One region of the Nocardiopsis sp. CNS-639 genome, then DNA from elsewhere that is predicted to be linked to it. Evidence: riboswitches for the same ligand, from Rfam matches in the RefSeq annotation. Region 1 holds a riboswitch; the other holds the start of a gene.
The links. Region 1 has a riboswitch for glycine ahead of gcvT (glycine cleavage system aminomethyltransferase GcvT). Riboswitches for the same ligand answer to the same signal wherever they lie in the genome.
Positions count from the first base shown of each region.

Region 2: it holds a riboswitch for glycine, as region 1 does, so the genes downstream of both, gcvP (aminomethyl-transferring glycine dehydrogenase) here and gcvT (glycine cleavage system aminomethyltransferase GcvT) in region 1, are expected to answer to the same signal.

Region 1 is NZ_KB906888.1:23,149-38,671, reverse strand. Features, by position in the region: gene G011_RS0128230 (penicillin-binding transpeptidase domain-containing protein) at 1-883, opposite strand, end outside; glycine riboswitch at 1,102-1,203, shown strand; gene gcvT (glycine cleavage system aminomethyltransferase GcvT) at 1,348-2,460, shown strand; gene gcvH (glycine cleavage system protein GcvH) at 2,619-2,999, shown strand; gene glyA (serine hydroxymethyltransferase) at 3,007-4,275, shown strand; gene G011_RS0128210 (L-serine ammonia-lyase) at 4,353-5,765, shown strand; gene G011_RS0128205 (sodium:solute symporter) at 5,862-7,292, opposite strand; gene G011_RS0128200 (MurR/RpiR family transcriptional regulator) at 7,479-8,312, opposite strand; gene G011_RS0128195 (amidohydrolase family protein) at 8,435-9,691, shown strand; gene G011_RS0128190 (VOC family protein) at 9,736-10,137, opposite strand; gene G011_RS0128185 (hypothetical protein) at 10,181-10,771, opposite strand; gene G011_RS0128180 (DUF6286 domain-containing protein) at 10,774-11,379, opposite strand; gene G011_RS0128175 (Asp23/Gls24 family envelope stress response protein) at 11,381-11,749, opposite strand; gene G011_RS32250 (hypothetical protein) at 11,767-11,940, opposite strand; gene G011_RS0128165 (hypothetical protein) at 11,978-12,298, opposite strand; gene G011_RS0128160 (Asp23/Gls24 family envelope stress response protein) at 12,298-12,768, opposite strand; gene purU (formyltetrahydrofolate deformylase) at 13,126-14,013, opposite strand; gene G011_RS0128150 (amino acid deaminase/aldolase) at 14,192-15,418, shown strand.
Region 2 is NZ_KB906861.1:158,170-173,692, forward strand. Features, by position in the region: gene G011_RS0114630 (FHA domain-containing protein) at 1-512, shown strand, start outside; gene G011_RS0114635 (bifunctional nuclease family protein) at 683-1,156, shown strand; gene G011_RS0114640 (MerR family transcriptional regulator) at 1,622-2,110, shown strand; glycine riboswitch at 2,342-2,431, shown strand; gene gcvP (aminomethyl-transferring glycine dehydrogenase) at 2,530-5,424, shown strand; gene G011_RS0114650 (tetratricopeptide repeat protein) at 5,682-6,944, shown strand; gene G011_RS0114655 (DUF5999 family protein) at 7,072-7,260, opposite strand; gene G011_RS0114660 (threonine/serine exporter ThrE family protein) at 7,446-8,876, opposite strand; gene G011_RS0114665 (response regulator transcription factor) at 9,245-9,949, opposite strand; gene G011_RS0114670 (RecB family exonuclease) at 10,118-10,939, opposite strand; gene G011_RS0114675 (site-2 protease family protein) at 11,348-12,412, shown strand; gene G011_RS0114680 (hypothetical protein) at 12,575-13,048, opposite strand; gene G011_RS0114685 (helix-turn-helix transcriptional regulator) at 13,081-14,364, opposite strand; gene G011_RS0114690 (hypothetical protein) at 14,574-14,939, shown strand; gene ppgK (polyphosphate--glucose phosphotransferase) at 15,229-15,523, opposite strand, start outside.

The sequences.
Region 1 (15,523 bases):
CCACGAGCATCTCCCGTCCCAGGGACTCGCCCAGCTCGGCGTCCTCGTCCCCCTCCGGTTCGACGCGCAGCGCGAACGTGTACAGGTCCTCGCCGCGCTCGACCCAGCCGACCCACCAGCCCGGCGCGGGGTCGGCCTCCCGGCCCCGCCCGGCCCTGGCGTGGAGGGCGTAGCCCTCGCCCTCCTCCAGGACGGCGAGTGCGCGCACCGCCTCCTGGTGCTCGTCGTCCACGGGCAGTTCGTCGCGGGCCAGTCTGGCCAGGAAGGCGGTCTGCTCCATCGCGGAGATCTCCAGCGGCCCCTCCAGCCAGAACCGGTCCAGCGCGTCCGCGTCGCCCACCGAACGGTTGCCGTAGTCCAACCGGTCCACCCAGGCCGCCATCGGCCCGTGCCCGACCCGGCGGGCCACCTCCTGGTAGACGGGGACGTTCGAGGCGGGCAGTGCCTCGCGCAGGGCCATGTCCCGCTCCCGCCGGTCGACGGGCTGGGATCCGTCCCCGTGGGGCACCACCTCGTCCACGTCCCCGACCGCGCCCGTCTGGAGCCCCACCAGGGTGCTGACGAGGTCGAAGGTGGACGCGGGAACGGCGCGTTCGCGGGCCCGCTCCGGCCCCACCACGGTCGCCTCCCGCTCCATCACGTCGTGGAGCACGAAGGCGCCCTCCACGCCCGCGTCGGCGAACACCGCCTCCAGGTCCTCGCGCTCGACGGCGGCCACGTCGCCCCGCGTCAGGGGCGGGGGCCCGGCCTCCGTCCCCTCCCGGGCGTGCCCGTCCGGCTCCCGCGGTCCGTCCACGGCCCCGGCGCACCCCGTGCCCGCGGCCAGGGACAGGACGCATCCGGCCGCGAGCGAGCGCGCCGTCCTCCCGGTGTCGGTTCGCATCCGTCTCCCTCCCCGGTCGGTACTCTCCGCACACGCTAATCCCCGCGTTCCCGCTCCAGGGTGGAGGCGGCCGGAGTGTCGAAGACCGGAGGGAGCGCGGCGGACACGGCGCGGACGGCGCGCGACGGTGCCGCTCACGGGTGCCGCGCGGGAGCTCCCGCGCGGCACCGGGCACCCTTGGGCGCCGTTCACGGCCGCTGCTAGGCTGAACGTGTTGCTGACCCCGTACGGGAGAGTGCCCGCGTATCCAGCGCGGGCCGCCGAAGGAGCAATCCCTCCCCGAAGACAACCTCTCAGGCACAGCGGACCGTACGGGCGAGACCACTCTGGAAAGCAGGGACAGCCGTCCCTCGCCGAAGGTGCAAGCCGCGCCGAGCGCGCGGCGAAGCTCTCAGGCACAGATGACAGAGGGGGAGGATGGCAACGCCACGCACGTCACGACGCCCATCCTCTCGGGAGTGCCCATGTCAGATGCCGCATACGCGCCGCGCGCGACAGCGCTGCGCGAGGTCCACGAGAAGGCCGGCGCCACCCTCGTCGACTTCGCCGGGTGGCTCATGCCGCTGCGCTACGGCAGCGAGACCGCCGAGCACCGTGCGGTGCGCGAGGCCGCGGGCCTGTTCGACCTCTCCCACATGGGCGAGATCCGGCTGACCGGCCCGCAGGCCGCCCAGGCCCTCGACCACGCGCTGGTCGGCCACCTGTCCCAGGTCAAGGTGGGACGCGCCCGCTACTCCATGATCACCGCCGAGGACGGCGGTGTCCTGGACGACCTCATCGTCTACCGGCTGCGCGAGGACGAGTACCTCGTCGTGGCCAACGCCGCCAACACCGCGGTCGTCGCCCCGGCCCTGGCCGAGCGGGCCGCGGGCTTCGACGTCGAGGTCCGCGACGAGTCGGCCGAGTACGCGCTGATCGCCGTCCAGGGACCCCGCGCCGTCGACGTCCTGGCGCCGCTGACCGACGCCGACCTGGACGGCATCCGCTACTACGCCGGGTACGAGCACACCGTCGCCGGTGAGCCCGTCCTGCTCGCCCGTACCGGCTACACCGGTGAGGACGGCTTCGAGATCTTCGTCAGCCCCGCGGACAGGGCCCCCAAGGTGTGGGATGCCCTCATGGCCGAGGGTGAGCGGCACGGCCTCGTCCCCGCCGGGCTCTCCGCGCGCGACACCCTGCGCATGGAGGCCGGGATGCCGCTGTACGGGCAGGAGCTGACCGCCGACCTCACCCCCTTCGACGCCGGTCTGGGCCGGGTCGTGAAGTTCGACAAGGGCGACTTCGTGGGCCGCGCGGCCCTGGAGGAGGCCTCCCGCTCCTCCCGCCCCCGCCGCCTCATCGGCCTCGTCGCGCGCGGGCGCCGCCCGCTGCGCCAGGGCCAGGAGGTCCTGCGTGACGGCGCCCCCGTCGGAACCATCACCAGCGGCGCGCCCTCGCCCACCCTGGGCCGCCCCATCGCCATGGCCTACGTGGACGGCGACCTCGACACCTCGACCGGCGCGTTCACCGTGGACGTGCGCGGGCGGGGCGAGGACGTCGACGTGGTCGAGCTGCCGTTCTACAAGCGGCAGTCGTAGGAGCAGGGGCCTTCACACCCCGAAGGCCCGCACGCCCCGGCGCGGCGGGATCCCCACACAGGGGACCCGCACGCACGGGGCGCGACCGGGCGTAGGCCGGGCCGGGCAGCCGTACGGGCGCGCGGCAGGAAAATGGAACACCTCCAAGGAGAGTTGAAGTGAGCGTTCCCACGGAGCTGGGTTACACCGCCAAACACGAGTGGGTCGTGGTCGAGGACGGGATCGCGACCGTCGGGATCACCTCGTTCGCCGCCGAGTCCCTGGGCGACATCGTCTACGTCGAGGTGCCCGAGGTCGGCAGCGAGGTGACCGCGGACGAGCCGTGCGGCGAGGTGGAGTCCACCAAGTCCGTCAGCGACGTCTACTCGCCCGTGAGCGGTGAGGTCACCGAGGTCAACGCGATCCTGGAGAACGAGCCCGAGACCATCAACTCCTCGCCCTTCGAGGACGGTTGGCTGTTCAGGGCCCGGATCTCCGAGGAGCCCTCCGACCTTCTCTCCGCAGAGGAGTACACCAAGCTGACCGAAGGCGAGGAGTAGGCCCCCGATGGCTACTGACAACACGCTCAACCAGACGCTGGGCGAACTGGACCCCGAGGTGGCGGCCGCGGTCGACGCGGAGCTGGCCCGCCAGCGCGACACCCTGGAGATGATCGCCTCGGAGAACTTCGCCCCCCAGGCGGTGATCGAGGCTCAGGGCACCGTCCTGACCAACAAGTACGCGGAAGGGTACCCGGGCCGCCGCTACTACGGCGGGTGCGAGCACGTCGACGTCGTCGAGCAGCTCGCCATCGACCGCGCCAAGGCGCTGTTCGGCGCCGAGCACGCCAACGTGCAGCCGCACTCGGGCGCGCAGGCCAACACGGCCGTGTACTTCGCGCTGCTCAAGCCGGGTGACACCATCCTGGGCCTGGACCTGGCCCACGGCGGCCACCTGACCCACGGCATGAAGATCAACTACTCCGGCAAGATCCTCAACGCGGTGGCCTACCACGTTCGCGACGAGGACGGCACCGTCGACTACGACGAGGTCGAGGCGCTCGCCGAGGAGCACCGGCCCAAGATGATCGTCGCCGGGTGGTCGGCCTACCCGCGCCAGCTGGACTTCGCCCGCTTCCGCAAGATCGCGGACTCGGTCGGCGCGCTCCTGATGGTGGACATGGCGCACTTCGCCGGTCTGGTCGCGGCGGGGCTGCACCCCAACCCGGTGCCGCACGCCGACGTGGTCACCACGACCACGCACAAGACCCTGGGCGGCCCGCGCGGCGGCATGATCCTGGCCAAGGCCGAGCTGGGCAAGAAGATCAACTCCGCGGTGTTCCCCGGCATGCAGGGCGGGCCGCTGGAGCACGTGATCGCGGCCAAGGCTGTGGCCCTCAAGGTCGCCGCGGGCGAGGAGTTCGCCGACCGCCAGCGCCGCACGGTCTCGGGCGCCAGGCTGCTCGCCGAGCGGCTGACGCGGCCGGACGCGGCCGAGGTCGGCGTGAAGGTGCTCTCGGGGGGCACGGACGTGCACCTGGTCCTGGTGGACCTGGTGAACTCCGAGCTCAACGGCCAGGAGGCCGAGGACCGCCTGCACTCGATCGGGATCACGGTCAACCGCAACGCGGTGCCCAACGACCCGCGTCCGCCGATGGTCACCTCCGGTCTGCGGATCGGCACCCCGGCGCTGGCCACCCGCGGTTTCGGCGACGAGGACTTCGCCGAGGTCGCGGACGTCATCGCCGAGGTGCTCAAGCCGGAGTTCGACGAGGCCGCGCTGCGCGGCCGGGTCCAGGCGCTGACCGCGAAGTACCCGCTCTACCCGAACCTGTAGAGCCTTGCCGTGCGGGGCCGGGCGGCCCCGCACGGCGATCCCATGCCCGGGCCCTGTACTCGACGAGGAGGACAGCCATGGCCATCAGCGTGTTCGACCTGTTCAAGATCGGAATCGGACCGTCCAGCTCGCACACGGTCGGGCCGATGAAGGCCGCGCGCACGTTCGTGGCCGGACTGCGCGAGGAGGGCCTGCTCGACGGCGTGGCCCGCGTGCGCGCGGAGCTGTACGGCTCCCTGGCGCTCACCGGCAAGGGGCACGGCAGCGACCGCGCGGTGGTCCTGGGACTGATGGGGCACACCCCCGAGCACGTGGACGTGGACGCGGTGCCCGGACTGGTGGAGGGGGTGCGCCGGGAGCGGACCCTGTACCTGGGCGGGCACGGAGGGCCGCCGGTGGCCTTCGACCCGGCCGTGGACGTGGACTTCCGCCGCAGGGAGAGCCTGCCCGACCACCCCAACGGGATGCGGTTCGTGGCACTGGACTCCTCCGGCGCCGAACTGGCGGCGAAGGTGTACTACTCGGTGGGCGGCGGGTTCGTCGTGGACGAGCGCGCGGCGGGCGCGGACCGGATCAAGGCCGACGACACCCGGGTGCCCCACCCCTTCTCCAGCGCCGAGGAGCTGCTGGGGATCTGCGCCGACACCGGGATGTCGATCAGCGCGGTGATGCTCGCCAACGAGCAGGCGTTCGGGCGCTCCCCCGAGCGGATCAGGGCCGAGCTGCTCGTGCTGTGGGAGGCGATGCGCCAGTGCGTGCGCCGCGGGGTGACCACCGAGGGCAGCCTGCCCGGCGGGCTGAAGGTGCCCCGGCGGGCGCACCGCCTGTACCGGCAGCTGGGCGGCAACTGCGACGAGTCGGGCCTGCTGGCGCCGACGGGGGTGGACTCCGACCCCATGCGCGGCAGCGACTGGATCACGCTCTACGCGCTGGCCGTGAACGAGGAGAACGCCGCGGGCGGCCGTGTGGTGACCGCACCGACCAACGGGGCCGCGGGCATCGTGCCCGCCGTGCTGCACTACTACCTGCACTTCAGCCCGGGGGCGGGCGACGAGGGCGTGGTGCGGTTCCTGCTGACCGCGGGGGCCGTGGGCATCCTGTTCAAGCAGAACGCGTCGATCTCGGGCGCCGAGGTGGGCTGTCAGGGCGAGGTGGGTTCGGCCTCCTCGATGGCCGCCGCCGGGCTGGCCGAGGTGCTGGGCGGCACCCCCGCGCAGGTGGAGAACGCCGCCGAGATCGCCATGGAGCACAACCTGGGGCTGACCTGCGACCCCATCGGCGGCCTGGTGCAGGTGCCGTGCATCGAGCGCAACGCGCTGGCCTCGGTGAAGGCGATCAGCGCCGCGCGCATCGCGCTGCGGGGCGACGGCAGCCACTTCGTGTCGCTGGACAAGGTCATCCGGACCATGCGCGACACGGGCCGCGACATGATGGACAAGTACAAGGAGACCTCGCGCGGCGGCCTGGCCGTCAACGTCATCGAGTGCTGAGGGATCCGTCTTCCTCCCGGCCGACGTGGCCCGCCCGCCGGGGCGCGGGGAGAGGGTACGGGGACCGCGCCCGGTCGGGAGCGGTCCCCGTGTGTGTCAGGCGTCGGTTCCGGTGGGCGCGGGCGCCTCGGCCGCGGCCACCCGCGCGGGGTCGGGGGCCTTGGTGACCAGGCTGGCCACGACGAGCGCGACCAGGGCGGCGGGCAGGGCGACGATGACCGCGTTGAGGTCGCCCGGGGTCCCGGCGACCTGCCAGCCGATGGTGGTGGCCGCGCCGACCACCAGCGCCGCGACGGCGCCCGCGGTGGTCGCGCGCTTCCAGAACAGCACCGACAGGACCACCGGGGTGATCGCGGCGCCGTAGACCGTGTAGGAGTACATCTGCAGTTCCAGCACGGTCGGGAAGAACAGGCTCAGCGCCAGGCCCGCGAGCGCGATGCCCAGGACCGACAGGCGCTGGACCACGAGCTTGCGGCGCTCGTCCACACCGTCCCCGGCGAAACGGGCGTACAGGTCGTAGGCGACGTTGGAGGCGCAGGAGAGCATGTACGAGGACCCGGTCGTGATGACGAAGGCGACCGCCCCGGCCAGGATCAAACCGCCCAGCACCACCGGGAGGTAGCCCTCGGAGGCCAGGCTCAGCACCGCCATGTCGCCGTTGATGCCGGGCATGAGGATGGCGGCGCAGGTGGCGAGCAGCACGACGGGCACGAAGACGAAGAAGCTGCCCACGAACATGCCCAGGGTGGAGGAGCGCGCCTCGCGCTCGTCCTTGGCCGCGGCCAGGCGCTGGTACATGTTCTGGTCGGCGAGCAGGAGCAGGAAGAGCGGCAGGAAGTAGCCGAGCAGCTGCAGGGCGGTGAGTCCGCCGCTGAAGGTGGTCGCCTGCTCGGGCAGGCCGTCCCAGTAGGCGCCGGGGCCGCCGATCGCGGCGAACACCAGCGGCACCGACACGAACAGGCTGAGCAGGATGAGGATGGCCGAGACGAAGTCGGTGTAGGCGACCGAGAACAGGCCTCCGGTGACGGTCAGCAGCGTCACGACGACCGCGATGAGCACGGTGCCCTGGGTGGCGGACAGCGGCGTGACCAGGCTGACGACGTACCCGCCGCCGACGAACTGCGAGGCGGTCAGCCCCAGGAAGGCGATGGTGGTGACCACGGCGGCGACGGTGCGCACCCCGATGCCGAAGCGGACCTCCAGCAGTTCGGGGATGGTGTGCCGGGACGCCCGGCGGATCCGGCGGGCCGCCAGGAGCAGGACCAGGATGCCCAGCGGCGTCCCCGCGAAGAAGATCATCCCGGCCGTCGGGCCGTAGGTGTAGGCGAAGTTGGCGCCGCCGATGATGGTGCCCGAGCCGACCCAGGTGACCAGCATGGTGGCGATCATGACCGGGCGGGGGAGGCTGCGTCCGGCGAACAGGAAGTCGTCACCGCCGCGCAGCCTGCCCGAGCGCACGAAGTAGAGGGCGATCCCGATCATGGCCAGGATGTACACGGCGAGGATCACGAGATGGGTCGTCTGCATGGGCCACCTTCGCGGCGAGGTTGGGTTCGGGGGACGTGCACGGGAGGGGCCGCCCGCGGGGCGGCCCGACCGGGCCATGTAAGCAGCCCCGCCGCGTGAAGTGCAACACTTATTGCAGCGAACGTGACCCTGATCACGTCACAGTCGTGTCACCGCGTCTTCCCAGGTCGTTCCCCCCGGCGTCGCTCAGAAGAGCTCCGTGCTCTCCCAGAGCCGCTCCGTGTCGCGCACCGCGGTCAGCACCTCGTCCCCGCCGAGGCGGGCCAGCTCGGCCAGCACCGCGTGGACGACCGCCATCACCGGGGTGAGCGAGGGGAACATGCCCACACCCTCGCTGGGCACCAGCAGCACGTGCGCCGCCCCCTCCGCCAACGGGGAGTCCCTGCGGTCGGTGATCACCGCGACCGGCACCGACCGCTCACGGGCCACCCGCGCCGCCGAGCGCAGCGCGACCGGGAGCCGCCACAGGTCGCACGCCAGCAACAGGTCATCGGGGCCCATCCGCGCCAGCGCGCTGACCAGGCCGGTGCCGCCCAGCTCCAGGCGCTCCACGTCGTAGCCCATGATCCCCGCGGCGTGCGCGAGCTGCACGCCCGGCGCCGCGAAGGTGCCCGAACCCACCACCCGCGTCCGGCGCGCCCCGTGCACCGCGCCCGCCAGGGCGCGCACCCGGGCGGGGTCCAGGGTCCGCTCCAGGTCGCGCAGCCCCTCGCGGTCGGCGCGGAAGGCCTCGCGCACGGGGTCGGCGTCGGACCCGGCGTGTTCGGCAAGGACCTCTCCGGCGCTGAGCGAGGCCAGGTAGCGCGAGCGCAGTTCGACGCGCAGGGCGGGCCAGCCGGTGAACCCCAGGGCCTGCGCGGCCCGCACGACCGTGGCGACGTTGACCCCGGCCCGCTCGGCGAGCTCGGCGGTGCTCGCGTAGGAGGCGAACCTCGGCTCGTCCCGCAGCACCCTGACCACGCGCTCGGCCGCGCGGCCCAGGCGTCCGCCGCCGAGCGCGGCCTCGATCCAGTCCGCCATCACCCCTCCGTCCCGGCGCCCCGGACCGCGCCGCACCCCCAAGCGATACCACCCCCGCGGGGTGGCCCCCTCCCCGTGGTGCAACATATATTGCAACAACGCGAACCCCGACGGAGGTATCCATGACCCGCCAGTCAGAACCGCACATCCTCTTCACGGGCGCCGGGCTGCTCGACCCCGAGGCGGGCACGAGGACCCCCGGCTCCTGGCTCCTGGTGCGGGACGGCCTCGTCGCGGGCAGCGGCCAGGGAACACCGCCCGAGGTGGGGCCGCGGGTGCCGACCGTGGACCTGGCGGGGGCCACCCTCATGCCGGGCCTGATCGACGCCCACGTGCACCCGACCGCCTTCAGCGCCGACCTCGGCGCCGCGATGGACCAGTCGCCCGCCTACGTCGCCAGCTACGCGGGACGGTCCCTGGGCGACATGCTCAGGCGCGGCTTCACCACCGTCCGCGACGTCGCCGGGGGCGACTGGGGGCTGGCCAGGGCGGTCGAGGAGGGGCTCGTCGACGGCCCCCGGCTCATGTTCGGCGGCAAGGCGCTGTCGCAGACCGGCGGCCACGGCGACTTCCGCACGCCCGGCCGCCAGGGCAACGACACCCACGCCTGCTGCCCCGGCGCGGGCATCGTCTGCGACGGGCCCGTGGAGTTCCGCCGCGCGGCCCGCGAGCAGCTGCGCACCGGAGCCCACCACCTCAAGATCATGCTCTCGGGCGGCGTCGCCTCCCCCACCGACCGCATCGACTCCACCCAGTCCTCCGAGGACGAGATCCGGGCCGTGGTGGAGGAGGCCGAGGCGGCCAACCGCTACGTGACCGGCCACGCCTACACCGCCCGCGCCGTCAACCGCGGGCTCCGCCTCGGCGTGCGCTGCATCGAGCACGGCAACCTCATCGACGAGAGCAGCATCGAGCTGTTCCTGGAGCACGACGCCTACCTGGTGCCCACCCTGGTCACCTACCAGGAACTCTCCCGGCAGGGGGCCGCCAACGGGCTGCCCGCCGCCAGCCAGGCCAAGGTGGACACCGTGCTCGACCGGGGGCTGGACGCCCTGCGCATGGCCCACGAGGCCGGGGTGAACCTGGTCTTCGGCAGCGACCTGCTCGGCGGCATGCAGGACCGCCAGAGCCAGGAGTTCGCCATCCGCGGCCGGGTCCAGCCCGCCGCGGACGTGCTGCGCGCCGCCACCGTCAACGCCGCCCGGCTGCTGGGGCTGGAGGGGGTCGTCGGCACCCTGCGCGACGGGGCGCGGGCCGACCTCGTCGTGGTCGACGGCGACCCGCTCACCGACATCGGGGTCCTGGCCTCGCCGGAGACGAGCGTGCGCACCGTGCTGCGCGACGGCCGGATCCGCCACGAGCGCGACGCCGTGCGCTGACGCGGTCGGCGGGTGCGGGCACCGGGGCCCGCACCCGCCGTCGCTCAGGAGATGGTGGCGGACGCGTCCATGTACAGGAACTCCCACAGGTGGCCGTCGGGGTCGGCGAAGGAGCGCGAGTACATGCCGGTGTGCTCGGTGGTCCTGGCGTGGGTCGCCCCGGCCACGGCGGCGGCCTCCGCGATCCGGTCCACGTCCTCGCGGCTGTCGGCGCTCAGGCAGGTGATCACCTCCGCGCCCGCGGAGGTGTCGGCTATCCCCGAGGGCGTGAACTCCGCGAAGAAGGGTTCGGACAGGAACAGGACGCGCGAGGTGTCGCTGACGACCATGCACAGCGCCCTGTCGTCGGAGAAGGCCTCGTCGTAGCCGAAGCCCAGCGCGCTGAAGAACTCCCGGGTGGCGTCGACGCTCTTGACGGGCAGGTTCACGAAAGTCGTTCGAGTCATGTGGCGAAGCTAACAGCAGACACCGACAATCGGCGGCAGCGGCTCAGGCCAGGCTGCGCCGCGGGTTCTTGGCAGGTGCCGTCATCGACATCCGCACGACGGCCGGGACCTGCTCCAGGTCCAGCGCCCGGCGCAGGTTCGCCAGCGCCTCCGAGCTCACCCGCCGCCACACCCCGGCCACGTCCGCGTCGTCGTCCAGGGTCAGCGCCAGGCGCAGGTGCGGCGCCTCGGCGGACTCGGTCAGCCTCGCGCGGGCGCGGCGCACGCCCGGGTAGTCGGCGACCTCCTGCTCCAGGGCCCCTCGGGCCACGTTCTCGGACATCTCCACCCGCCCCTGCTCCCCGCGCTCCAGGACCAGGCGCCCCACCGTGTCGTTGAGCCCCTGGGACATCAGCCAGCGCAGGGCCAGGAAACCGGCGACGAAGGCCACCGCGACCACCGCGTAGGGCACCCACTGCTGGTCGAGCGCCTCCCTGGCCCCGGGGCCGAGCAGGACGCTGTCGGCCGCTCCCCCGCCGAACAGGCCGCGCCCGGCGGCCAGCGACCCCAGCCCGGCCACGAGCAGCACCGCCCCCACGACCGCCAGCCCCCACCGGTTTCCCCGCGCCGACCTGCGCGACCTGTCACCAGCCATGGTCAACCCTCCGCGTACCGCACGTGGGTGGCGATCCGCATGCTGCGCAGCGGCGCCAGCTCCTCCAACCGCCGCTCCACGGCCGCGGTCACCTCGGCGGGCAGCCCCGCCGACCCGCGCATCCCGGTGCGCGCGTGCACCCGGATCCTGTTGCCGCGCACCGTCACGTGCACGCCGTCGACGCCGCTGACGCCCTCGGCCGCGGCGGCCACCGCCCGGCGCAGCGCGGGCCGGGTCAGCCCCACCACCAGAGCGGGGTCGTCGGTGCGCAGGGCCGTCCAGCGCCCCCGTCCGGGGGCCAGGGCGGCCACGATCAGGGCCAGCCCGATCAGCGCCAGGACCGCCGAGGCGATCTGCACCGACGGCATCGACCAGGTCGTGGTCGCCGCGTACCCGCTGGCCGCGCCGACCGGGATCAGCCCCAGCGGGCTTCCCGCCAGGGCCGAGATCACCTCGGCGGCGGCCACGACGGCCACGAGGAGGATCACGAAGCCCGTGATCACCGCGGGCCAGGACCGCCGCGGACGGAACGTGTGGACGGCCACCCGCCTGGCCCGGCGGTCGACGCCCTGGTCTGGGCGTCCGAGCACCTCTTCCACGGTGGTCATGTCAGCGCACCAACTCCGCGATCTCGATGTCGATGTGGTGGACCCGCTTTCCGGTGATCTGCTCGATCCGCCGCCCGACGTGCCCGCGCACCCGTGCGGCGACCTCGCGCACCGAGTGCGGGTAGCGGACGCCGACCCTCAGCCTGAGCAGCACGACCTCGCCGCTCACCCGGGCCCGCGCCGTGCGCGACCGGGCGGGGAGGGCGCCGGGGACCTCGCGGACCGCACGCGCGGCCGCCTTCTCGACCACACCGGGTTCGATGACGGTGCGACCGCCGGGGTCGCGTTCGCCCCCGCTCCGCTCCCGGGCGACCTCGTCGCCCGGGCGCTCCCTCTGTCGGGGAACCGTACTGGTCCGCACTCCGGCCACGTCCGCTCCCTCACATCTCAGGCGGAGCGCCGCGAGAACACCGCGGTGAGGTCGATCTCGCCCTCCATCGCCCGACCGGCGACGAACCCCGCGAGCCCCAGGATCAGGACCAGCGCGAAGGCCGTGAACCCGCCGAACGCGGCGGCAAGACCCAGCACCGTCCCGTAGGACAGTCCGACGATGGGCCACATGGCTTCCCCCTCTTGTCCAGCACCCGATGCTGCCTGCTCAACCACCCGTGCGGGCGCCGTCCCGCAGTCCCGCGACCACGTCCTCCACGGACACGTGGACGGTACGGCCCCCGGCGACCGGGGTCAGACCGCGGCGCAGCTCGGCGGCGATCTCCGGCAGGGGCCGCCCGAACCGGACCACGACGCCGACCTCGACGCTGTCGTCGCGTACCGCCACCCCCAGGACCCGTCCTCCGGGGACGGGCGTGGCCAGCGTGCCGAAACCCCCCGAGGACAGCTCCACCACGTCCGGGAAGCGCTCGGCCTCCCGCACCAGGCGCCGGGCGACCTCACCCGGGTCCCCGTCGGCGGCCGCCATCACTGCACCCGGGGCGCGGACCCGCCGTCGTCCTCGCCGCGGTCGTCGTCGGGCAGGTGGATGTCGTCCACCCGGATGTTGATCTCGGTGACCTCCAGCCCGGTCATGCGCTCCACCGCCGAGGTGACGTTGCGGCGCACGGCCGCGGCCAGGTCCTGGATGGCGGCTCCGTACTCGACGACCAGGTCGATGTCGACGGCGGCCTGGCGCTCGCCCACCTCGACCGAGACGCCCCGCGCGACCGAGCCGCTGTCGCCGCCCCGGGTCACGACGTCCCTGACCGCGCCGACCGCACGCGCGGTCCCGCCGCCCATGGCGTGGACGCCGCCGATCTCACGCGCGGCCATGCCGGCGATCTTGGCGACCACGCCGTCCGCGATCTGGGTGCGCCCGCCCTCCTCGCGTGAGGAGTCCCCCCGGCTGATCCGGCCCGACTCGCGGGCTCCCGGCACCTTGGTCTCGGTTCTCATGTCCGTCACTGGGTCCCCCTACGCAGTGTGCGGGCCGCACGGGCGGTCGCGGCGCCGAAGGCGCCCCCGGACCGCTCCCCGCGCCTTCCCGGCGGATGTGCCCTCCCAGAGGGCCGGACCGAAACCCGGGCCCGTGTCCTGGCCGGAAGGATGTCGAACTGACCACACCATATACATACACACTGTATCCGACAAAGCACCGTGAGTAATTTTTCCTGGTCGGAACGGGCAAGGTCAGTCCCGTCTCCGACCCAAAACAGCGTCGAGAATCTGGTCGGGGCAGGAAAACGCACGGGGGCGCCCCCGGGCGCCCCCGTGCGCGGACCGCACCCCGCCGCCGCGCGGCGGGCGTCCGGCTCAGCCGAAGATGACCGTCTTATCCCCGTTGAGCAGTACGCGGCGCTGAGCGTGCCAGTTGACCGCGCGCGCCAGCGCCACCGACTCCAGGTCCCGGCCGATCGCCGTGAGCTGCTCCGGACTGTGCGTGTGGTCCACCCGGGACACCTCCTGCTCGATGATCGGGCCCTCGTCGAGGTCGGCGGTGACGTAGTGGGCGGTCGCGCCGATCAGCTTCACACCGCGCGCGTGGGCCTGGTGGTAGGGCCGAGCGCCCTTGAAGCTGGGCAGGAAGGAGTGGTGGATGTTGATGATCCGGCCGGACATCTTGGCGCACAGCTGCTCGGAGAGCACCTGCATGTAGCGCGCCAGGACCACCAGGTCCACGTCGTAGGAGTCGACCAGCTCCAGCAGGCGCGCCTCCTGCTCCTTCTTGCTCCCGGCCGTGACCGGCAGGTGGTGGAAGTCCACGCCGTAGGAGTCGGCCAGGAACTCCAGGTCGGGGTGGTTGGAGACCACGGCGGCGATGTCGGCGTCCAGCAGGCCGCTGCGCTGGCGGTAGAGCAGGTCGTTGAGGCAGTGGCCGAACTTGGACACCATCACGATCATGCGCGGGCGCACGTCGCGGGGGTTGAGGGTCCACTCCACGAACGCGTCGCCGCCCCGGCCGCCGAAGTCGCCCGCCAGCGCCGCGAAGGCGCCGCGCAGGACGTCCTCCCCCACCACGCCGTCGCCGCCCCGCTCCGCCACGAACTGCATCCGCAGGAAGAAGCGTCCCGTGTAGTGGTCGCCGTACTGCTGACTCTCGGTGATGTTGCAACCGTGGTCGGACAGCAGGTTGGCCACAGCGGCGACGATGCCCCGGCTGTCGGGGCACGAAAGGGTCAGGACGTACTCACGCTCACTCATGGAAAGAACCACTCCCGGGGTCGGACGGCTGATCAGCCGTGACACCCCAGGGTATCGCCCCCGCGACACCGGGGGCCGGTTATCGCGAGACCGTCCGCGGACCGCCCGCCGCGGGGGTACCGGGTCCTCTTTTCCGCCGAGAATATGAAAGACATTCATGTTCTGGCATGCTCAGGACATGACAAGTCTGCGCGAAACGTACGAGTCCGCCACACGCGGACTCGAAGCCCCCTTCGCCCTCGTCGACCTCGCCGCCCTGCGCGCCAACGCGGCCGACCTGACCCGCCGCGCCCACGGCAGGCCCATCCGAGTCGCCAGCAAGTCCGTGCGCAGCCGCGAACTGCTGCGCACCGTCCTCGCCCTGCCCGGCTACGCGGGTGTCATGGCCTTCACCCTGCCCGAGGCCCTCTGGCTGGCCGCCGACGACCGCCCCCTCAGCGACGACGTCCTCGTCGCCTACCCCACCGTGGACCGCCAGGCCCTGGCCAGGCTCGTGCGCGACCCCCGCGCCGCCCGCGCGATCACCCTGATGGTGGACGACACCGCGCACCTGGACCTGATCGGCGCCGCCGTCGCCGACGCCGCCGAATCCCGCGGCCCCGACGCCCCGCCGGTCCGGGTGTGCCTGGACGTCGACACCAGCTGGCAGCCCGTGGGACCGCGCCTGCGCGTGGGCACCTACCGCTCCCCCGTGCGCACCCCGGCCCAGGCCGCCGCGTTCGCCCGCGCGGTCGCGGCCCGCCCCGAACTGGAGCTGGACGGGATCATGGCCTACGAGGGCCAGATCGCCGGGGTGGGCGACGCCCCGCCCGGCAGGCCGCTCTACGGACGCCTCCTGCGCGCCGTCCAGCGCCGCTCGGCCGTGGAGCTGGCCAAGCGCCGCGCCGCCATCGTCCACGCCGTCAGGGAGGTCACCGACCTGCGCTTCGTCAACGGCGGCGGTACCGGCAGCCTGCACACCACCGGCCGGGAGAGGGCCGTGACCGAGCTGGCGGCGGGCTCGGGGCTCTACCACCCGCACCTGTTCGACCACTACCGCTCCTTCGGCGGACGCCCCGCCGCCCTGTTCGCGCTCCCCGTCGTGCGCCGGCCCGGACCGGGCGTGGCCACCGCCCTGGGCGGCGGCTACCCCGCCTCGGGCCCCGTGAACGCCCACCGCGCCCCGCTCCCCCACCTGCCCGCCGGGCTCTCCTACAGCGTGAACGAGGGCGCGGGCGAGGTGCAGACGCCCCTGCTCGGCGCCGCGGCCGACGGCCTGTCCGTCGGCGACCGGGTGTGGATGCGCCACGCCAAGGCGGGAGAACTGTGCGAGCGCTTCGACACCCTGCACCTGGTGGACTCCGACACCGGCGAGTACGCGGGCGCCGTGCCCACCTACCGGGGCGAGGGCCAGACCTTCCTCTGACCTCCCCTCCCGCCCGAAGGCGGGAGAAGCCGGCTGACGGAACCCGCCCGCTGGTGGCCCACGCCTGAAAGCCCGCCGGGCGGCGCGGGCTCCACGTACCGGCGC
Region 2 (15,523 bases), on a different contig from region 1:
ACGCCGTTGCGGATGATGCCCGTTTCTGCTCCCACTGCGGAACTCCGATCCGCAGAGCCGAACAGCAGGGCCCCCGACCCGGCACTGGCAGGGACTCCGGCGGAGACGTCACGTCCACCATCTCCCTCTCGGGCATACAGGCCCTGGAAGAGGAGGAGTCCGGCGACGAGCTGGGCGGCGACGACCCCGCCAACCCCGACGCTCTGCCGCCGGGCACGGCTCTGCTGGTGGTCAGGCGCGGCCCCAACGCCGGGAGCCGTTTCCTGCTGGACAGTGACGTGACCACCGCCGGCCGCCACCCCAACAGCGACATCTTCCTGGACGACGTCACCGTCTCCCGGCGCCACGTGGAGTTCTTCCGCCGCGGCGACGGGTTCGGAGTCCGCGACGTGGGCAGCCTCAACGGCACCTACGTCAACCGCGAGCCGGTCGACGAGGCCCAGCTCGGCGGAGGCGACGAGATCCAGATCGGCAAGTTCCGGATGGTCCTGCTGACCAAACCGCGCCGCTGACCGGCGCGGGGACGACCGCGGGAGCGGCGGGTGGGCCGATGAGGTTTGCGGCCCCCCGCCGCCGGAGAACTTTGTAACGAAGGGTGCCGATTTCGCCCTCGGGTCCTGATCCACAGCGGGAGCAGGGACGAGCGCCCATCCGGCATCACGACTCGTGGGACGGAGACGCTGTGAAGCACATGGAGGTCGTCGGCGTCCGTGTTGAGATGCCCTCGAACCAGCCGATTGTCCTGCTCAAGGAATCCGAAGGTGACCGCTACCTGCCTATCTGGATCGGCGGCGTGGAGGCCACCGCGATCGCGCTGGCCCAACAGGGCGTCGCACCGGCCAGACCGCTCACCCACGACCTGTTCCGGGACGTCCTCGACGCCCTGGACACCGGGCTCAAGACGGTGAACATCACCGGCCTCAGCGACGGCATCTTCTACGCCCAGCTGGTCTTCAGCAACGGCGTGGAGGTGAGCGCGCGCCCCTCCGACTCGATCGCCCTGGCGTTACGGACGGGCACGCCCATCTACGCGCACGAGGACGTGATCGACGAGGCCGGGATGCCCATCCCGGACGAGCAGGAGGACCAGGTCGAGGCGTTCCGGGAGTTCCTGGACAACATCTCGCCCGAGGACTTCGGCAGGCGCACGGAGTAGTCCGGTGACGCACGTGCACTCCCCCGGGGCCCGCGCCCAGGCGCGGGTCCTGTGCCGCTGCGGTGTCGCGTGCCGGGGAGGACACGCCCCGACCTGCGGCTTCGCCCGCGGAGCCGGTGATAGATTGGGTAACGGAAGTGGTCGTAATGATCAGGGCCGAAACCCCCGGGTGCGCGTCGGGCGCCAACGGGGAGGCCCCGGCACACCGGCGCCGCGCGCACTTGGCGACGCGCCGCGCGGTGTCATTGACGCTGCCGGTCGGCCGTCCTACCTTCAGTGCAGTGGAACCCACGGCGCACCCGTTCCCTGAGTGGACATCCCCTGTCGAGACCGCCGTGGGACGAGAAGCCGGAGGTCGGCGTGGCGGTAGCGAGCGGCAAGCGGGATCCCCATGACAGGCGGTCCGCGCTGCGGCTAGCGGGGCAGCAGGGCCTACTGTGCGAAGAAGACTTGGTGGCGCTGCCTATGGACGTCGGGTATCGGGGCCCCGCGGCGTGTACGGCCGCCGGGATCAGCTACCGCCAGCTCGACTACTGGGCCAGGACCGGCCTGGTGGAGCCGAGCGTGCTCACCGGAGCCCACAACGCCCCCCTGTACAGCCTCCCCGACATCCTGTTGCTCAAGGTCGCCAAACGGCTCCTGGACACCGGGATATCCCTCCAGCAGATCCGCACCGCGGTCGACCACCTGCGCGGTCGTCCCGCCCCCGACCTGGCCCGCATCACCCTCATGAGCGACGGCGTCAGCGTCTACGAGTGCACCTCCCCGGAGGAGGTCGTGGACCTCATGCAGCGCGGGCAGGGCATGTTCGGCCTGGCGCTGGGCAACGTCTGGCGCGAGGTGGAGGAGGCCCTGGGTGTGGTGCCCGCGGAGGAGCGGGCCGACCTGCCCGCCGCCGCGCCCCAGCCCGTGGACGAGCTGGCCAGGCGTCGCCGGGAGCGCCGCACCGGCTGAGACCGACAGGCGCCGCCCGCACTCCCGGGGCGGCCGTGCGTCGGCCGGGGGCGCGGGTGCTTTGGAGCCACGGCTACTTGGACGAACCTCCAGGTTCTGGGTGTGATGTGGGCGAAACGCCTGCCCGGAAGAGCTGCCCGGGGCGACCATCGAGTACGGTCGTAGTCACAACAGGGATGAAAACCGACATTCACCCTGCTTGTACACACGTACAGATCGTCAGCTGGCTGTCGACACCGCGCGAGAGAGACCCCGCAACGGGGCGCCGACGGGGCAATACTCCCCAGTAACCTCTCAGGCACCATGGACCGCGTGGAGGAGGCCGCTCTGAAGCCTGGGCGCCGTCGTGCCCGGTGACAGAGGGGGAGACCGTGAGGAACACCGCCGACCCGACTCGGCCCTGTCACCAGGAGGTCTCCGTGCCAGACCAGCCCGTGCACACCCCCGGCGCGCCCGCCCGGGTGTTCGCCGACCGCCACATCGGCCCCACGCCCGCCGAGGTCCAGGAGATGCTCAAGGCGGTCGGCTACGGCTCCACCGCCGAGCTCATGGCCGACGCCGTGCCCGAGTCCATCCTCACCGGCCCCGGGAGCAGCGCGCCGCTGGACCTGCCCCCGGCGCTGAGCGAGGCCGAGGCCCTGGCCGAGCTGCGCGACCTGGCCTCCCGCAACCAGGTGCGCACCTCGCTGATCGGCCAGGGCTACTACGGAACCCTCACCCCTCCGGTCATCCTGCGCAACATCATGGAGAACCCCGCCTGGTACACGGCCTACACGCCCTACCAGCCCGAGATCTCCCAGGGCCGCCTGGAGGCCCTGCTCAACTTCCAGACCATGGTCTCGGACCTGACCGGCCTGCCCGTCTCGGGCTCCTCCCTGCTCGACGAGGCCACCGCCGCCGCCGAGGCCATGACCCTGGCCCGCCGCGCCTCCAAGAGCAAGGCCGACGTCTTCGTCGTCGACGCCGACGTCTTCCCCCAGACCCTGCACGTGCTGCGCACCCGCGCCGAACCCCTCGGCATCGAGGTCGTGGTCGCCGACCTGTCGCAGGGCCTGCCCGAGGGCGACGCCTTCGGCGTCCTGGTGCAGTACCCGGCCTCCAGCGGCGCCGTGCGCGACCCGGGCCGGGTCATCGCCCAGGCCCACGAACGCGGCGCCCTCGCGGTGGTGGCCGCCGACATCCTGGCCCTGACGCTGCTGCGCAGCCCCGGCGACCTGGGCGCCGACATCGCCGTCGGCTCCACACAGCGCTTCGGCGTCCCGCTCGGCTTCGGCGGCCCGCACGCCGGTTACATGTCCGTGGGCGAGAAGCTGCGCCGCCAGCTGCCCGGCCGCCTGGTCGGCGTCTCGGTGGACAACGCGGGCAAGCCCGCCTACCGGCTGGCGCTCCAGACCCGCGAGCAGCACATCCGCCGCGAGAAGGCCACCAGCAACATCTGCACCGCGCAGGTCCTGCTCGCCGTCATGGCCGGGATGTACGCCGTCTACCACGGCCCCGACGGCCTGCGCGCGATCGCCCGCCAGGTGCACACCCGCACCGCCGCCCTGGCCGACGCCCTCGCCGAGCGCGGCTTCGAGGTCCTGCACCGGGCCTACTTCGACACCCTGCGCGTGCGCGTGCCCAGCGCCGCCCGGGTCGTGGAGTCCGCCCTGGAGGCCGGGTACAACCTGCTGACCGCGGACGAGTACACGGTCGGCGTGAGCGTGGACGAGACCACCACCGAGGCCGACCTGGAGAAGGTCCTGGCGGCCTTCGGCGAGGCCGAGCGCGGCTCCTCGCGCGTGCGCCTGAGCGTGGACGAGGACGCCGACCGCCTGCCCGCCGAGCTGGCCCGCCAGGTGGACTACCTCACCCACCCGGTGTTCGGCACCCACCGCAGCGAGACCTCGCTGCTGCGCTACATGCGCCGCCTCTCCGACCGCGACCTGGCCCTGGACCGCACGATGATCCCGCTGGGCTCGTGCACCATGAAGCTCAACGCCACGGCGGAGATGGAGCCCGTCACCTGGCCCGAGTTCGCCGGGCTGCACCCGCTGGCGCCGCTGGACCAGGCCGCCGGGAGCGTGACCCTGATCCGCCAGCTGGAGTCCTGGCTGGCCGAGGTCACCGGCTACGACGCGGTGTCCCTCCAGCCCAACGCCGGGTCCCAGGGCGAGTTCGCCGGGCTGCTGGCCATCCGCGGCTACCACCGCTCGCGCGGCGAGGCCCACCGCGACGTGTGCCTGATCCCCAGCTCCGCGCACGGCACCAACGCCGCCAGCGCCGTGATGGCCGGTATGCGCGTGGCCGTGGTGGCCTGCGACGACAACGGCAACGTCGACCTGGAGGACCTGCGCGCCAAGACCGACAAGCACGCCGACGACCTGGCCGCCATCATGATCACCTACCCGTCCACGCACGGCGTGTACGAGGACACCGTCACCGAGGTGTGCCGACTGGTCCACGAGGCGGGCGGCCAGGTGTACGTGGACGGCGCCAACCTCAACGCGCTGCTGGGCTGGGCCAAGCCGGGCGAGTTCGGGGCCGACGTCAGCCACCTCAACCTGCACAAGACCTTCTGCATCCCGCACGGCGGCGGTGGTCCGGGCGTGGGTCCGGTCGCGGTCCGCTCGCACCTGGCCGGTTTCCTGCCCAACCACCCGGGCCAGCCCGAGGCGGGCCCGCACACGGGGGTCGGACCGGTCTCGGCGGCCCCGTTCGGCTCGGCGGGCATCCTGCCCATCTCCTGGGCCTACGTGCGCATGATGGGCGAGGAGGGGCTGCGCTCGGCCACCGAGGTCGCGGTGCTGTCGGCGAACTACCTGGCCAAGCGGCTGGAGCCCTACTTCCCGGTGCTCTACACCGGTGCGGGCGGTCTGGTGGCGCACGAGTGCGTCGTGGACATCCGCCCGCTCCAGAAGGCCAGCGGCATCAGCAACGAGGACCTCGCCAAGCGGCTCATGGACTACGGCTTCCACGCGCCGACGATGTCGTTCCCGGTCAACGGCACCCTGATGGTGGAGCCGACCGAGAGCGAGAACCTCGCCGAGCTGGACCGCTTCGTGGAGGCGATGGTCGCGATCCGCGGCGAGATCGACAAGGTGGCCTCGGGAGAGTGGGACGCGCAGGACAACCCGCTGCGCAACGCCCCGCACACCGCAGAGGCGGTGACCGCGGACGAGTGGTCGCACGGCTACACGCGCGCCGAGGCGGCCTACCCGCTGGCGTCGCTGCGCACGGACAAGTACTGGCCGCCGGTCGGCCGGATCGACCAGGCCTACGGTGACCGCAACCTGGTCTGCTCCTGCCCGCCGCCGGAGGCCTTCGAGCTGTAGGGCGGCCCGGGCCGCGGGAAGGGGCGCCGGTCCGAGGACCGGCGCCCCTTCCCTGTTGCCCCTTTAGAGATCTACGTCGTAAAAGTCCGTTTTGTTCTCTGCCCTCGGCGGGGGAGGGGTGAAGAGCGGGACGTGCCCACCGGTCGCGGCGCGGGTCCCCGGTCCCCGGCCGCCGCAGGCGTTAGAGTTGCGGCGACACGGATCGCGTTCCCACCACGCGGACCGCCACCCCGCCACCCCCATGGAAAGCGGAGAGCATGACCACGACGTCCGGACCTTCCGCGCGCTCTGGCCCCGCCGACCCGCCCCCGGCCACCGATCCCCGGGACACGGACGAGGCGCAGGCGCCGACCGGGCAGGGCGCCGCCGAACTGTGCGACCAGGCCCAGGACCTCGCCGGGAGCGGCCACCTCAAACGCGCGGCCAAGCTCTACCAGCAGGCGGTGGCCGCCAACCCCCACCCGCGGGTGCAGGCCCGCGCCCTGCTCGGCCTGGCCGTGGTCGAGGACCAGCGGGGAGACCTGGCCGCCGCCCGTGAGGCCGCCCGCCGCGCCCTGGCCACCGGCGACCCGCGCTACGCTCCGCGCGCCGCCTACCACCTGGCGCTCTCCCTCGAACAGGACGGCGACCACGCCGAGGCCGACCGCGTCTGGCGCCGCCTGCTCGACCTGGGCGGGGCCGACTACACGGCCGTGGCGCACTACGGGCTGGCCCGCTCCGCCGAGGGGCGCGGCGACACCGACGGGGCCGAGGAGCACTGGGAGGCGGCGCTGGCCCTGCCGTCCGATCCCGGTTCGCTCGGCCGCCTGCACGCGGCCACCGTCGTGGACGCCTCCCGCGACCTGGCCGAACGCCTGCTGGGGCGGGGGCTGCCGGGCGCCGCCGCGGCCGCGGTCGAACGCGGCCTGTCGGTCGCCGACGACCCCGGCCTGCGCCTGCTGCGCGCCGCCACCCACCTGGAGCACGCCATCGCCGACGTCGGCGCCATCGTGGACCCGGACGCGGCCTCCGAGGACGCCGAGGAGCCGGGGGCCGCGCCGGGCACCTTCGCCGCCGCCGTGGAACTCCTGGCGGGGTTGCTGGCCCTGCGCGGGGACCCCGGTACGGCCGAGCGGGTCTGGCGGCTGGGCCTGGGGGACCGGGACCCGGATACCGCGGGGGAGGTGCGCCGGCGGCTGCGCAGGGGCTTCGCCGCGCCCGAGGATGACGGGGACGGCGGGACCGGGGAGGCGTGGTGGGACCCCTACCTGGAGGAGGCCGCGGCGACCGCGAGCGCGCCCGCGCTGGCGGGGGAGCTGTTCGCCGTGGTCACCCAGATGCACGCCCTGCTGGCGCTGCCGGTGGCCGAGGGGGAGGCGCGCCCGGCGGCGCTGCGGGCCGTCATGGAACAGGCGCTGCGCACGCCGAGCGGACTGGTGTGGGGGCCCGGAGTGCACGCCGACTTCCGGCGTCGGCTGAGCGAGGCGATGGGCGGCCAGGACGTGCTGCCGGAGGGGTGGCCCGACGCGGTCCGGGAGTGAGGCCGGGGACGGGCCCCGGCGATCGTGCGGTCACCGGGGGCCGTCGGGGGACACCTCACCGCCCGGGGGTGCTTGCCGGGCGGGGTACGTCGGCCTCGCGGCCGCGGTGTGCGGGCGCGGCCGGGCGTCAGGCGGCGACGCGGGGCCGGTGCGGGGCGACGACCGCCCCGTCGGGGAGCAGCTCACCGGTGTCGTCGAAGAGGACGACGCCGTTGCAGAGCAGGCTCCAGCCCTGCTCGGGGTGGCTGGAGACGACCCGGGCCGCCTCGCGGTCGGTGTCCTCGAAGGACGGGCAGGCAGGTTCGTGGCTGCACATGGGACAGGCCTTTCGGTCCAGAGGTGCTCGTCGTTGAGCTGACGCCAAGAGTAGTGGTTCACATCACATGCTTGTCGCGGTTTAACACGGATGTGTTCGCCCCGCCGCTGTCGTCCGCTCTCGGAAAGTGAGACACCCCCAGGCCAGCAATGGTTCTGCCCTGTCCGGCCTCGGTCACGAGGAACTCAGTACCCGCCGCGTGTCCGGCGCGCCGCCGGGCGGCTGCGCATCCCCGCGCCGGCCAGTCCGCCGTGCTGGAAGGCCCTGACCAGCTCGCCGCCGAGGTTGACCCCCGCGCCCAGCGCCAGGCCCACCGTGACCGCCTCCGCGAGGCTGAGCAGCCCGGCGGAGGGGTCGCCCTGCGTGATCTCGATCAGGCCCCGGTACAGGATGCTGCCGGGCAGCAACGGGGCGATCGACGGGACCAGGTAGGGCAGCACCGGTCTGCGCGTGCGCCGCGCCAGCCAGTGGCCCACCACGCCCACCGCGACCGCGCCCGCGACCGTGCCCACCACCGCGGGCACGTGCAGCAGGTCGCGCATGCTCGCGTAGATCACCCAGATCATCACGCCGAGCACGCCGATCATCGGCAGCATCCGGGGCGGTACGGCGAGCGAGATCGCGAAGGCCACCGCGATCCCCGCCGCGCCGATCAGTACGGGGATCTCCATCGAGGTTCCCGCGGAGGGGAGGTCCTCCAGGTTGATGTTCACGCCCAGGCGCTGGGCGGTGTAGGCGACCGCGCCCACGCCGGACACGATCGCGCCCAGGATGAAGAAGGTCTCCAGCAGGCGCGCCGCCGCCGACACGTAGGTGCCGCTGATGCCGTCCTGGAGGCTGGAGACCAGCGGGCGTCCGGGCAGCAGGGCCATGATGTTGCCGGTGATGATCGCCCCGGCCTGGAGGCCGAGGTCCAGCGTGGTGCTGGCCCACAGCAGCGCCACGCCGATCGTGGCGGCCACCACCGCGGCGCCCGCCATCTGGTAGAACTCCGCGACGCCCCGCTTGGCCAGGAACACCGACGTGCGGTCGCCCATGACGGTGGCCAGGAAGGCCGCGGTCGCCACGATCAGGCCGCCGCCCACCATGAGGCTCGCGCTGGAGGCGATGAGGCCGAACCCGACCGCGATGAGCCAGTTGGGATAGGGCATGCGGGCCCGCCTGATCTGGGTCAGGCGGGCGGCGGCGTCCTCCAGTTCCAGCAGGCCGAGCGCGCACTGCTGCACCAGGGTGTGCAGTTCGTTGACGCGGAAGTAGTCCAGGGTGCGGCGGCGCACCACCCGTTCGCCGGTGATCGGGGGGTGTTCGCCCCCCGGGTGGGTGGACAGGGTGATGGTGGTGAAGGTGACCGAGACCTCCGAGCGGGGCAGGTCGAAGGCGACCGAGAGGCTGAGCATCGCCTCGCTGACGGCCTCCGTGCCCTCTCCGCTGGCGAGCATCAGCTCGCCCACCCGCAGCACCAGGTCGATGGCGCGGGCGTCGGGGAGGTTGACGTCCTCGGTCTCGTCGAAGCCGTCCGGGGTCAGCTCCCGCTCGTGCGCCTCCCGCCAGTCCCGCATCCTGCTGAGCAGGCGGTCCTCGCTCGGGGGCACGGGTCGCTCCCGCTTGCTTGGCATTCCTGTCTCCGTCTCCTCCCCGCCTGTACCCGTGGTGACCGGCGTGCTGTGGACAACCCATGAGGGGACGCGGTCCCGGAGGGTGGGGTTCGCCCGGAACGGGGCTCGTGGCCGGTGAGTTCGATCACCGGATCATCCTGTCAAGGCCGGGGGCCCGTCCACAGCGACGCGCCGGGGTCCCCGGTGCCGCGCCCGGGGCCCGTGTCCGGGGGGCCCGGGGCCGGGCCGGAGCCTTTGCGGGGCGGGGGTTCGCGTGCCGGGGCCGTGTGTCCGCGCGGATCGGTGAACCTGGTGGCCCGGTGCGTGTGTCGCGGGCGGGGTCCGCGGGACCTGGTGGCCAGGTCCTCCCGGGACGCGGGTCGCGGGTGTCAGCCGGAGCCGGGTCCGGAGCCGTGGTCGCGCTCACCGGGGCGGACCAGTCCGTGCTCGTAGGCGTAGACCACCGCCTGGACCCGGTCGCGCAGTTCCAGTTTGGTGAGGATGTTGCCGACGTGGGACTTGACGGTGGTCTCGCCCAGGACCAGGTGGGCGGCGATCTCGGCGTTGGACCACCCGCGTGCGAGCAGGCGCAGGACCTCGTGCTCGCGGGCGGTCAGGGTGTCCTCGGCGGGTTCGGTGCCGGGGGAGGAGGAGGGCAGGAGCGGGGCGAAGCGGTCGAGCAGGCGGTTGAGCACCGCGGGGGAGATGGCCGCCGCCCCGTCCGCGACCACCTCCACGGCCGAGACGAGTTCGGCGGGCGGCGCGTCCTTGAGCAGGAACCCGGAGGCGCCCGCGCGCAGCACCTCGACGGCGTACTCGTCCAGGTCGAAGGTGGTCAGTGCCAGGACCCGTACCCGGTGTCCCAGGGGCCGTGCCCACGACACGATCTGCCGGGTGGCCTCGATCCCGTCCATACCGGGCATGCGCACGTCCATGAGGACGACGTCGGGCAGCAGGCCGCGGGTCGCCCGGACCGCCTCGCGGCCGTCGGAGGCCTCGCCCACGACGGACAGGTGCGGGGCGGACTCCAGGATCATGCGGAAGCCGGCGCGGACGAGGGGCTGGTCGTCGACCAGCAGTACTGAGACGGGCACAGGGGGAATTGTGCCGTATCCCGGGCGGTGCGCGGGTCCGAGGCCGGGGTCACCCGTGTCAGCGGACTGCGGGCGCGCGGGTGGGGCGGGGTCGCCCCCGGTGCGGGGCCGGGCCCGCGTCCTGCCGGTGCCCGGCCGGGTCACGCGCGCGGTCGGCGTGCGGGCGGGTCACCCGCGTGGGCGGTCCGTCGGTGCGGGCAGGGGCGGCGGGGTGCCGCCGAACTCCGGGCACAGCGCCTGGTGCTCGCACCAGCCGCAGAGCTTGCTCTTGCGGGGCTCCCACACCCCGGCGCGTCCTGCCGCCTCGATTCGCGCCCAGATGTCGGCGATCTCGGACTCCGCGGCCCGGAGTTCGTCCTCGGTGGGGTCGTACCAGCGCACCGCGCCGTCACCGCCCAGGTAGACGAGTTGGAGGCGGGTGGGGACGACGCCGAGGTCGCGCCAGATCATGACCGCGTAGAAGAAGATCTGGAAGCGGGCCTTGTCCTCGAACCGGGGCGCGGGGGACTTGCCGGTCTTGTAGTCCACGATCCGGATCTGGCCGGAGGGGGTGGCGTCGATGCGGTCCACGTAGCCGCGCAGCCGCAGGCCGGTGGGCAGGGACACCTCCAGGCGCATCTCGCGGTCGCGGGGCTCCAGGGTGGTGGGGTTCTCCAGGTCGAAGTAGCGGCGGACCAGGTCGCGGGCGGACTCCAGCCAGGTGTCGCGCTCGGTGTCGTCGGCGAACAGCTCGTCCAGCTCGGGCTTCTTCTCGCGCAGCTTCTTCCACTGGGGCTCGACGAGGCCGACGGCGTTGCGCGGGTTGCGCGACTCGGCGGGCAGCTCGTACAGGCGCTCCAGGCAGGCGTGGACGAGGGTGCCGCGCAGGGCAGCCGCGCTGGGCGCCTCGGGGAGGCGGTCGATGGTGCGGAAGCGGAACAGCAGCGGGCACTGGAGGAAGTCGGAGGCCCGGGAGGGGGAGAGGGCGGACGGGAGGAGCGCGGTGGTCATGGATCGAGCCTATGAGAAGGTCGCGACAGGCCGCGAGGGGAGAGGGCGGCCTGTGGACAAGCGGCCCGTGGAGAAGCGGCTCGTGGAGAGAGCGGTCTGTGGAGAAGCGGCCCGTGGGGGACGGGCGCGGGCGGCGGTCCCGAATCCGGGCAGCACGGTGCCGACCGGCCCCGTGGGCCCCCTGTATTCAGGAAACACCGGCGGCCCGGCGTAGCACCACGGGCGGATCGGGCCTGTGGACAACCGGGCGGGCGGTGCGGTGCGGAGCCGGGTCGTGGGCGCCGCGGGGTCGGGGCGGGCGGGCCGTAGGCTGGGGGTGTGACGACCGGTAGTGACCCATCCGCGCCCAGACCCCGCGAGCGTTCCGCCAGACCGGGGTTACTGATCGGCCGCCCCTTCGGCATCCCCGTGTACGTAACCTCCTCGTGGCTGATCGTCGCGGCTCTGATCACCCTGGTCTACGGCGGCGTCGTCCAGGGCCGCTTGGCGCTGGGGCCGCCCGCCTACCTGCTGGCCTTCGTCTTCGCCGTGCTGCTCTACGCCTCCGTGCTGGTGCACGAGCTGGCGCACGCGGTGGTCGCGCGCATGTACGGCCTGCCGGTCCGGCGCATCGTGCTGTACGTACTGGGCGGGGTCTCCGAGATCGAGCGCGAGGCGCCCACGCCGGGGCGTGAGTTCTGGATCGCGTTCGCCGGTCCGCTGTTCTCCCTGCTGCTGGCGGCGGGCGGGTTCGGTCTGTACCTGTTCACCGAGCCGCGCACCGTGGTGGGTGAGCTGCTGTTCCAGTTGTGGATCGCCAACCTGCTGGTGGGCGCGTTCAACCTGCTGCCGGGGCTTCCGCTGGACGGCGGGCGGCTGCTGCGCGCCGGGGTGTGGAAGGCGACGGGCAGGCCCTTCGCGGGGAGTGTGGCCGCGGCCTGGGGCGGTCGGGTGCTGGCGCTGCTGGTGGTGGCGCTGCCGTTCCTGATCACGTGGTGGGCGGGCGGACGGCTCAGCCCGTGGAGCGTGGTGTGGGGCTTCGTCCTGGGCGGTTTCATGTGGATGGGCGCTTCCGACGCGCTGCGCTCCGCACGGGTGCGGGAGCGCATTCCGCGTCTGCGGGCCCGGGACCTGGCCCGGTCCTCGGTGACGGTGTCGGCCGACACTCCGCTGGCCGAGGCGGAGCGCCGGGCCCGGGAGGCGGAGGCGGTGGAGGTCGTGGTGACCGACGCCCGGGGCGCTCCCACGGCGGTGGTGCACCCGGCGGCGGCCGGGGCGATCGAGCCGCAGCGCCGGGCGTGGGTGCCGGTGTCGAGCGTGTCCCGTGCGGTGACCGAGCATTCTCTGGTGCCGGTGGGTCTGGAGGGCGAGGAGTTGCTGCTGGCGCTGACGGGTCATCCGCTGCCGGAGTACGTGGTGGTGGACGAGGCCGGTGGGGTGCGCGGGGTGCTCAGGGCCGCGGACGTCAACGCGGTGGTCTCGGGCGGGCGCTGAACCGGCCCCCGGGCCGGACGGTGTCGGTGGGGCCGCTTTTCTCCTTCGCTGCGGGGCGCGCGGCGCGGGTGGTGGACGCTGGGCGGTGGGAGGGTGCCGATCTTCTCCTTCGCGGCGCGGCTGGGGGTTGCGCGGCGCGGTTGGCCGGCGCCTGACCGGGGATCAGCGGCGGGCGCCCTCGGGCCACAGCACCGAGACCGGGCGAAAGAGCGAGCGCGCGTAGGCCACCACGTCGGCGGTGCCGCCGGGGCCGCGCGCGGGCTGGCCGTCCCAGACGGCCACGAGCTGGTCGCAGCGCCGCACGAGCAGCCTTCCGGCCTCCAGGTGAGCCTCGGGAGTGGACTCGGTGCGGGGCAGCGTGTGCACGAGGACGGCCTGTCGCAGGAGGCGGTCGTAGACGGGGTGGTGCTCCTCGGGCAGCGCCTGGCGGTAGCCGGAGGCGGGGATGACCGCCTCCAGCGGGGCTCCGGCGGCGACGACGGCCTCGGCGAAGACGGCGTCGGCGCCGTCGGCCAGGCAGGACAGGCCCACCATCTCGCAGCCGTAGGGCTCCAGGTGGGCGGTGAGCAGCGCGGTGACGGTGCGTCGCACGTCGGGGGCCAGGTCGCGGTGACCGGTGACTCCGATGTGGATCACGGGACCTCCCAGATGATCGCTTCGCGGTTTTCCTACCCCTGGGCGGCGACGCCCCTCACCAGGGACAGGAGCCGGTCGTCCAGGGCGGCCACGCAGCGCGCCCGCGTTCCCGAGTAGCGGCGGCGAAAGGCCCGGACCCGGCCGATGATCCGCTCGGACTCGTAGCGCACGCCCGTGTTCAGCGCCTCGTGGACCAGGCGGAAGGCCTCGTCCACGTCCCCCGCGTCGGCGTGCGCCGAGGCCAGTTCCACCTGGAGGACCGCGGACTGCTTGGGGTTGCCCCCGTTGGGGGCGAACGCCTCGGCGAAGGCCCGCCGGGCGTCGTGCGGCTGGCGCAGCCGCACGCCCACCCGGGCGCGGTAACCGGCGACCTTGGTCTCGTCGAAGGCGAACACCCACGGCCATGGCGGGTCGGTGTTGGCGGAGCGGGCCACCTCCCGCTCCGCCCGGCCCAGGGCGCGCGCGGCCGCGGCGCCGTCCCCGTTCCCGGCGTGCGCGAGCGCCCCCACGCACGCCAGCCAGGCGCGCGCGGTGGGGTGGGCGGCGGGGCCCAGGACGTGTTCGGCCTCCTGGACCAGTCCCAGACCCAGGTGGTGGTCCTCGGCGGTGTCGGTCTCGAAGGCCGCCAGGGAGCCCAGCATGTACACGTCGAGCAGGCGCATGTCCGCCTGGCGCGCGCGCGTCACGGCGGTGCGGTAGTACGCCCTGGCCGATCCCATGTCCCCCCGGTCCGCGTGCAGCCAGGCGGCGAAGCCGGAGGCCTCGCTGGCCGCGGCGCTCAACTCGCCGTGGAAGGGCGTCCCGTGCGCTTGCCCACGCATGTGCTCGGCCAGATGCACGTGCGCTACAGCGCTGGGCAGCAGGTGGCGGGAGGGGGAGGTGGCGTCCATGCGGCGCTGGCCCCCGGTGATGGCGCGCAGGGAGGGCGCGGTCGTCTCGTTGACGGTGTCGGGACACGGGTCCGACGCCACCGGGGCCGGAGCCGCACCGGTGGTGACGGTGGTGGCGGTGAGCAGGGCTCCCGCGGCCACCGCGCGTCCGAAGTCGCGGCGCCTCGTGGTGTCCACCCCCTTCTCTGCGGGACGGGCCTGGGGCGCGGTGCCGCCGAAACGCAGCATGTGCAGCGGGATGCCCAGGCGTCGGGCGAGGTCGTGTACCTGGCTGATGGTCAGCGACTGCTGGCCGTTGACCACGCGCGAGACCCAGCTCTGGGAGTAGTCGATCGCGCGGGCGAGGTCGCCCTGGGACCAGCCGTGCGCCGCGCGCACGCCCTCGATGACCGTCGCCATGTCACAGGTGGCCAGGGCACCCGCCATGCGGGGGCGTGTCCACAGGTCCGGTGGAAGAACGCCGTCTGGTTGGGACATGAGCTTAGGTTAGGGAATCCGGGCGCCGCTGGTGGCTATGTGTAAGAAAGAAGTACGTATGCGTGATCCGCATAGGACCGGCGGTTTTCCCTCCGGATACGGCAGAGTGCAAGGGTCGTTGGTCCCAGAAGGCGTCTGGGAAGGGGAGGGGAGTCCCGTTGACCGTTGAGACCCCGCCGACGGGGAGTCCGAGCCTGAGGTGTGCCCCGGGTACGGCCGGGCCGGTGGACCGCGTGGAGCTGACGAACCTCGCCCTGCGCGGGCTGGCCGCCGAGCTGCGCTCACGCGGGGTGGAGGCCCGTGAGGACGGGTTGTGCGGGGCGGTGGACGCCGGTCCCAGCACCCGGCCCCACCGCGCCCTGCTGCGGCCCCACCGCGGTGACCTGTGGTGGTGGATGCGCTGGCCGCTCCAGGACGGGCTGCCCACGGCGTTGGCGGGCGTGCCCATCTCACCGGTCGCGCACACCTCCACCGCCGCGCGGCGGATCGTGGTCGCCCTGTCCCTGTCCGTCGGCGAGGGCTGAGCGGGCGCGGTCCGCCGCGCGGAACGCCCCCGGCGTGATCCCGTAGGAGCGGCCGAACCACCGCGTCAGATGGCTCTGGTCGGTGAACCCCGACCGCGCGGAGGCCTCCGACAGCGGCACCCCCGCCGCGCACCGGCGTCCACGCCCCCGGCGCCGGGGACGCGACGTCCCCGCACCCGTGCGTTTCGGCACCGGGGGCGCCGTGGCCGTGTACGGGCCCAGGGGGGACGTGGACAAGGTGGTCAGGGGGCTGCGCCCGCACCCCCAGGGCCGGGTGGCCCGGGCCGCCTCAGCCGGTCTCGGACTCGGCGGCGGCCAGGGCGGCGCCGACGATCCCGGCCGTGTTGAGCAGTGACGCGGCCACGACGGGCGTGCGGATGTCCAGCAGAGGCAGGAACTTCTCCGCCTTGCGGCTGACCCCGCCGCCGACCACGATCAGGTCCGGCCACAGCAGGTCCTCCACGACCCGGTAGTAGCGCTGGAGCCGCTTGGTCGCCCACTCGCGGTAGGACAGCTCCTCGCGTTCCTTGGCGCCCGAGGAGGCCCGGGTCTCGGCGTCGTGGCCGTCGATCTCCAGGTGTCCG